Bryobacter aggregatus MPL3: one gene and its partner. The protein of the gene in region 1 interacts with the protein of each later gene in a pairwise test. Links are inferred from orthologs where the notes say so. Each region holds a gene or a part of one and is shown on either strand. Other genes may lie near its edges. The genes, in order: M017_RS0105830 and rlmB.

Evidence for each region.
Region 2: the proteins of M017_RS0105830 (region 1) and rlmB interact in binary tests that used the Escherichia coli proteins (3 or more experiments, as listed by UniProt). The link is inferred for Bryobacter aggregatus MPL3 from one-to-one orthologs.

The regions. Positions count from the first base shown.
Region 1 is NZ_JNIF01000003.1:1,178,853-1,182,154, reverse strand. The notes cover bases 178-3,163. They hold M017_RS0105830 (bifunctional ADP-dependent NAD(P)H-hydrate dehydratase/NAD(P)H-hydrate epimerase), read left to right. Parts: upstream 178-958; coding sequence 959-2,368; downstream 2,369-3,163. Other genes in these bases: M017_RS0105820 (ABC transporter ATP-binding protein), read left to right, coding at 2,780-3,163; tsaE (tRNA (adenosine(37)-N6)-threonylcarbamoyltransferase complex ATPase subunit type 1 TsaE), read left to right, coding at 2,349-2,783; M017_RS0105835 (PP2C family protein-serine/threonine phosphatase), read left to right, coding at 178-949. Also shown: more of M017_RS0105835, read left to right, coding at 1-177; more of M017_RS0105820, read left to right, coding at 3,164-3,302. UniProt on the Escherichia coli protein: Bifunctional enzyme that catalyzes the epimerization of the S- and R-forms of NAD(P)HX and the dehydration of the S-form of NAD(P)HX at the expense of ADP, which is converted to AMP.
Region 2 is NZ_JNIF01000004.1:401,664-404,804, forward strand. What follows is about bases 244-3,068. They hold rlmB (23S rRNA (guanosine(2251)-2'-O)-methyltransferase RlmB), read left to right. Parts: upstream 244-1,210; coding sequence 1,211-1,927; downstream 1,928-3,068. Other genes in these bases: M017_RS0121405 (7-carboxy-7-deazaguanine synthase QueE), read right to left, coding at 244-505; queC (7-cyano-7-deazaguanine synthase QueC), read right to left, coding at 502-1,191; ggt (gamma-glutamyltransferase), read left to right, coding at 1,928-3,068. Also shown: more of M017_RS0121405, read right to left, coding at 1-243; more of ggt, read left to right, coding at 3,069-3,141. UniProt on the Escherichia coli protein: Specifically methylates the ribose of guanosine 2251 in 23S rRNA.

The DNA of each region.
Region 1 (3,302 bases):
TTTTGAGATTGTCGCGCTAGTCATTGGCGTGAAGATGACGCGTACAATCACCGTCGCCGTGCATGATTTGTATGAAGGCACCAACCGTGTGATGGAAGGTGACTTCTCGCACCGCATTCCACTGACCGGACGAGATCAGTTGGCGCAGTTGAGCGATTCGTTCAATCGCATGACGGAGAACCTGGAGAAACTGCTTCAGGTGGCCAAAGAGAATGAGCGCCTGAATGCTGAGCTTGAGATTGCTCGTGAGGTGCAGCGGCAGCTCTATCCGAAGTTTGTCCCAGAGTCAAAAGAGATCTGTCTGACGGCGCATTATCAGCCGGCGCGCATGGTCTCTGGTGACTACTTTGACTTCCATCGCTTGTCCGAGCATGAGATCTGTTTTTCGATGGGCGACGTGGCGGGCAAAGGAATTTCGGCGGCTCTTTTGATGGCAACGGTGCAATCGAGTTTCCGGTCGCGGATCCAGACCTCCAGTGCCGATCTCAACTGTGCGCAAACGGTGACGGAGCTGAACAAGCAGCTTTATGCAAACACGGCGCCGGAGAAGTTTTCTACCTTCTTTCTCGGCATCTTCGATGAAACAAGCGGGAAGCTGCGTTATACGAATGCGGGCCACTTGCCGCCGATTCTGATTCGCAAAGGCGAGGCTACTCTCTTAAATGTGGACGGTATGGTGGTGGGCGCTTTTCCCTTTGCAAAGTATGGCGAAAGTGAAGTGGCGCTCGAGCCGGGAGATTTTCTGCTGCTCTACACCGATGGAATCTCAGAGCCACAGAATGACTATGGCGAGATGTACGGCGAAGATCGTCTGATCGAATTGGTCAAGCGGAATGTCCATCTGAGTGACCAGGGAATCATCGAAGCAGTGATGGCTGCTGTGGAGCAATGGACCGGATCGCCGGATCTCCAAGACGATATGACGCTTTTGATTGCACGCCGTCCCTGAGGTGAACAAGTGAAAATCCTGAGTCCTGAAGAAATGCGCGCTGCGGATGCGGCGGCAGTGAAAGCCGGAATTCCGGCGGTGATTCTGATGGAGAATGCTGCCTATGGCGTGCTGCGCGAGCTAGAGCGCCGCTATGCGCCGCTCGAGAAGCAACGGATCGCCATCTTCTGCGGCAAGGGGAACAATGGGGGCGATGGCCTTGCCCTGGCTCGCTTGCTGCACGTGCACCACCGGCCGGCATGGCTCAAGGTGATTCTCGCCTTCGATGTGGAAGACATGACGGAGAGTGCGACCGGGCAATTGAAGATGCTGGAAGCGCTCGGCATTCCGTACACGATGCAGATTCCGCTCGACTTGGCGGTAACTACTTTGGCGATCGATGCCTTGTTGGGCACTGGGGCCAGCGGCGCGCCGCGCGAACCGATTGCGAGTCTGGTGGCGCAGATCAATGCTTTACCCATTGCCACGCGGGTGGCCGTGGATATTCCGAGCGGGGCGGTCCAGGCCGATTTGACTGTGAGTTTTGAAGCGCCGAAGTTATTGCAGGTATTGCAGCCGATGGGCGAACTGGTTGTAGTTCCGATTGGATTGCCGGTGCTGCACTCGCAGTTACAACTCACCACGCGTGCGGATCTGCAGCCGGTGGGGGCACCGCGCGCGGCGGCCAGCTACAAGAACAGCTTTGGCCATGTCGCGATTCTCGGTGGAGCTAGTGGCAAGCATGGGGCCTTGAATCTGGCGGGGACTACGGCGATTCGCGCGGGCGCAGGTTTGGTGACGCTGTATTCTCCCGATGCGGGCTTTGTGCCGCTCCTGCCGGATTTGATGATGGGCCGCTGGCAGGACATCCCCAAAACGCTTCAGGGAAAAAGTGTTTTGGCGATTGGTCCGGGGCTGGGTGAGGATGCAGACAAGAAAAAACTGGTGGCGGATCTGTATCTCCACTGGCCCGCGCCGCTGGTGCTGGATGCGGATGCGCTGAATCTACTGTCTCCGCTGACGGAGGCGGCTTCGTTCCCGCGTGTGCTGACGCCGCATCCGGGCGAGATGAAGCGTTTGCTCGGACGGGATATTGTTGACCGGATTGAGGATGCCAGAGAGTTGGCAAAACGAAGCCATTGCATTGTTGTTCTGAAGGGTGATCGCACGGTGATTGCCTTTCCGGATGGCGAGACATGGATCAATCCGACGGGCTCTCCCGCATTGGCGAAGGCGGGCTCGGGCGACGTGCTTACCGGCCTGACGGCGGCGCTACTGAGTCAGTATCGCGACCATACGAAGACCGCGGTGATTGCGGCGGTCTATTTGCATGGACGTTGTGGAGAACTTGCTGCACAGCACCAGCACGAGATGACCTCGCTGGCCTCGACACTGTGCGAATATCTGCCGGAGGCACTGCATGAACTATCGTACCCGTAGCGAAGAAGAGACGATTGCGCTTGGTCACGAGCTGTCGGCGTTGCTGCCCCAGCGAGGGGCCGTGCTGTTGATCGGCAATCTAGGGGCAGGGAAGACGACACTCGTGAAAGGCATTGCCGAGGCGCGTGGCGCTGCGCTGCGCGACGATGTTTCCTCCCCTACCTTTCCGCTGATTCATGAGTATGGCAACCCGGCGCGGGTCTTCCACATTGACCTCTACCGGCTGGAGAGCGAGCAGGAAGTGTTGTCCTTGGGCATTGATGAATTGCTCGATCGCAATGCGCTCACACTCATCGAATGGGGCGAGCGCTTTCCGGCTCTCTGGCCCCGGGATATCCTGGCTATCCGTCTGGAGCATGGAGGAGAAGACGAGCGCCGCATTACGCTCGCTCCGTTACAATCAAGGGACTCATGATACAAGTGCAAGGGCTCAGCCGTTCCTTCCACGATGCGAAGCGTGGAGATTTTCTGGCTGTGGACAAGGTCAGCTTCTCCGTTGGGCAGGGCGAGATCTTTGGCCTGCTGGGTCCGAATGGCGCGGGGAAAAGCACGACGCTGCGTCTGATCGCAACGCTGCTCGAGCCGAGTGCCGGTAGCGTGACGGTAAATGGTTTTGAGATCTCGCAAGCTCCGGCCGAAGTGCGGCGGCAGATTGGTTTTCTCACCGGCGACATGGGCCTCTATGCGCGGCTCACGCCGCGTGAGATTCTGCATTTCTTCGGACGCCTGGCCGAGGTGCCTGAGGCCCGCCTGATGAGCCGCACGGAAGAACTCATCGCCCGGCTCGACATGGGTAGCTTTGCCGACATCCGTTGCGACAAGCTCTCGAGCGGCATGAAGCAGAAGACGGCGATCGCGCGGACGCTGGTGCATGATCCGCCGGTGTTGATTCTCGATGAGCCCACGGCGATGCTCGACTTACCCACCGCCCGCA
Region 2 (3,141 bases), on another replicon or contig:
GGGGCTGGATTTCTTCGAGATCGCTTGGCTGGGCGACGACGAATTTCAGTTGGTAGTCGCTGTGCTCCATCAGCTTGCGGAGCACCTCTGGTTGCAGGCGCAGCTTGTCGTGGCGGGAGGCCCAGAATTCGTCGGCGACCGGCGTCGAGTTGGCCAGCTTCGGGGAGATGCTCATCAGGTCGCAGGGGACAGGGCGGAAGACGGTTCCGGCCGTCTCGATGGTGATGTGGAGGCCGAGATCGCGGAAGCGCTGGCAGAGGGCAATCGATTCCTCAAAGAGCATCGGCTCGCCGCCGGTGAGGACCACGTGGCGGGCGGGGAAGCTGCGGACCTGGTCGACGATCTGATCGATGCTTTGCTCTGTGCCTTCGGGCTTCCAACTGGTGTAGGGCGTGTCGCACCAGACGCAGCGCAGATTGCAGCCGGAACTGCGCACGAAGACGCTGGCGACGCCGGCAAGCCCGCCTTCCCCTTGGATCGAATAGAAGATTTCGCTGATTTTCATCGCGACTGGTAGGGCACGGTGTCGGTGAGACCGGCTTCGGCGAAGCCTTTCAAGCGCAGTTGGCAGGCGTCGCAGGCGCCACAGGAACGGCCCGCGGCGTCGGGATCGTAACAGGTGAAGGTGAGTGAGAAGTCGACCCCTAACTCGGCGGCAAGCTTCGTGATTCCACCTTTGGATAGAGCAATGAGCGGCGTATGAATCTGCAGTGAGGTGGCGCCTTCAACGCCAGCGCGGGTGGCGAGATTGGCCATCTTCACAAAGGCGGCGATGTATTCGGGACGGCAATCGGGATAGCCGGAGTAGTCAATCGCGTTGACGCCGATGAAGATGTCGGCGGCGCCGAGGACTTCGGCCCAGGCGAGGGCGAAGGACAGGAAGATCGTGTTGCGCGCCGGAACGTAGGTGACGGGGATGCCGGTGTCCATGTCCTTTGCTGCGCGGTCCTTGGGCACATCGATGTCGGCGGTGAGCGCAGAACCACCAAAGCTGCGGAGATCGAGCTTCAGAATCTTGTGCTCACTGGCGCCAAGACTGGCGGCGATGCGGCGGGCCGCTTCGAGCTCAAAGAGGTGCCGCTGGCCGTAATCGAAGCTCAGCGCATAGCAATCGAAGCCCGCGCGGTGGGCAACGGCGAGGCAGGTGGAGGAATCAAGTCCGCCGGAAAGAAGACAAACTGCACGTTTCAAGGGGATAATCTCATTATAGATGGCCATATTGATTGGGATTCATCCCGTGAAGGAGGCACTGGCAGCGGGACGATCTCTCGACCGCGTGCTTGTCGCCAAAGGCGCCGGAGGCCCTCGAATCCAGGAGATCGTCGACCTCTGCCGCCAGAATAAAGTCGCTCTCCGTTTTGAACCTCGCGAATCGCTGGATCGCAGTGCCGGTGCGAATGCCCGCCACCAGGGGGTGGTTGCGTTTGGAGCCGAGAAGGAATACCAGCAGATTGATGAGGTGGTAGGGGGCGATCTGATCGTCGTCCTGGACGGGGTGGAAGACCCGCATAACCTCGGCGCGATTCTGAGAACCGCGTCGGCGGTGGGGGCTGGCGCGGTGGTAATTCCCGAACGCCGCGCGGTGGGTGTGACCGAAACGGTGGCCAAAGCGGCTGCCGGTGCGCTCGAACACATTCCCATTGTGCGGGTGAATAATCTGGCCCAAGCGCTCGAGAAGTTTAAGAAGGCCGGATATTGGATTTATGGCCTCGATGAGCGTGGCAAGCTCAGTTACGACAACGCCGACTTCGCCGAGAAGAGCGTCGTTGTTCTCGGAGCAGAGGGCCACGGACTCCACGAGAAGATCCGGAGCGCTTGCGATTTTCTAGTCCGCATCCCGATGAGCGGACCCATCCCCAGCCTGAACGTCTCTGTCGCCGCGGGCATCGTACTCTTCGATTGGAAAAGGCAGAGAGGCAATAAATAGATGAGATTCGCCCTGGTGATCTTTCTCGCGCTTGGTTTGAGCGCTCATGAGCCGGTCCGGGCTCGCAAGGCGATGGTGGTCACCCAGGATCCGATTGCGACCGATGTCGGCGTCGGGATTCTGAAACGGGGCGGGAATGCTTATGATGCGGCGGTGGCCGTTGCTTTTGCGCTTGCGGTGACTTATCCGACGGCGGGGAACATCGGGGGCGGCGGATTTGCCTTGGTCCGCAGTGCGAACGGCGAGGCCAACTTCATCGACTTTCGCGAGAAGGCTCCGGGCCAGGCGACGCGCGATATGTATCTCGATGCGCAAGGCAAGCCAACCCGGGATAGCGTGGTGGGCTGGCGCGCGAGCGGTGTGCCGGGCACCGTGCGTGGTCTGGAACTGCTGCACAAGAAGTACGGCAAGTTGCCGTGGGCCGAACTGGTGAAGCCAAGCGTCAAGCTGGCGAAGAATGGCTTTGTTCTTTCTTATGCGACGGCGCGCAGCATTCGCGGATCGGAGCGGACGACCGGACCGTTCCCTGAATCGAAACGTATCTATCTGAAGGGTGGCAGCTACTACGAGGCGGGAGAGACCTTGCGGCTCCCGGAGTTGGCACGCACTTTAGACCGGATTGCGAAGCGTGGGCCATCGGAGTTTTATCAGGGCGAGACGGCAAAGCGCCTGGCTGCCGAGATGGCGAAGCATGGCGGCCTGGTGACGGAAGCAGATCTGCGGAATTATCAGGCTGTTGAGCGGAAGCCGCTGCTGGGCCATTATCACGGTCATGAGATCATCGCGGCGCCTCCGCCGAGTTCGGGCGGGATTGGGATGCTGCAGATGATGGGGATGCTGGAGCACCTAAATCCGTTTCCTGCAGGGATGGGCAGTGCGAAGTTGGCCCATACGCTGGCCGAAGTGATGCGCCGCTATTATGCGGATCGAAGCCAATTTCTAGGCGATCCGGACTTTGTGAAGGTTCCGGTGGCGGGTTTGCTGAATCCGAAGTACATTGCGCAACGGGCCGATTCGATTACGGACCGGGCGACGCCTTCGGCATCGCTGCAGCATGGAGCGGTGCCGCCGGAGGAGAGTCCGGAGACGACGCATCTGTCGATTGTTGATGCGCAGGGCAATGCGGTTTCGCTGACTTATACGCTGAATGGCAGCTATGGGAGTGGCGTGACGGTTCCGGGGCTCGGCTTCCTCTTGAACAACGAGATGGACGA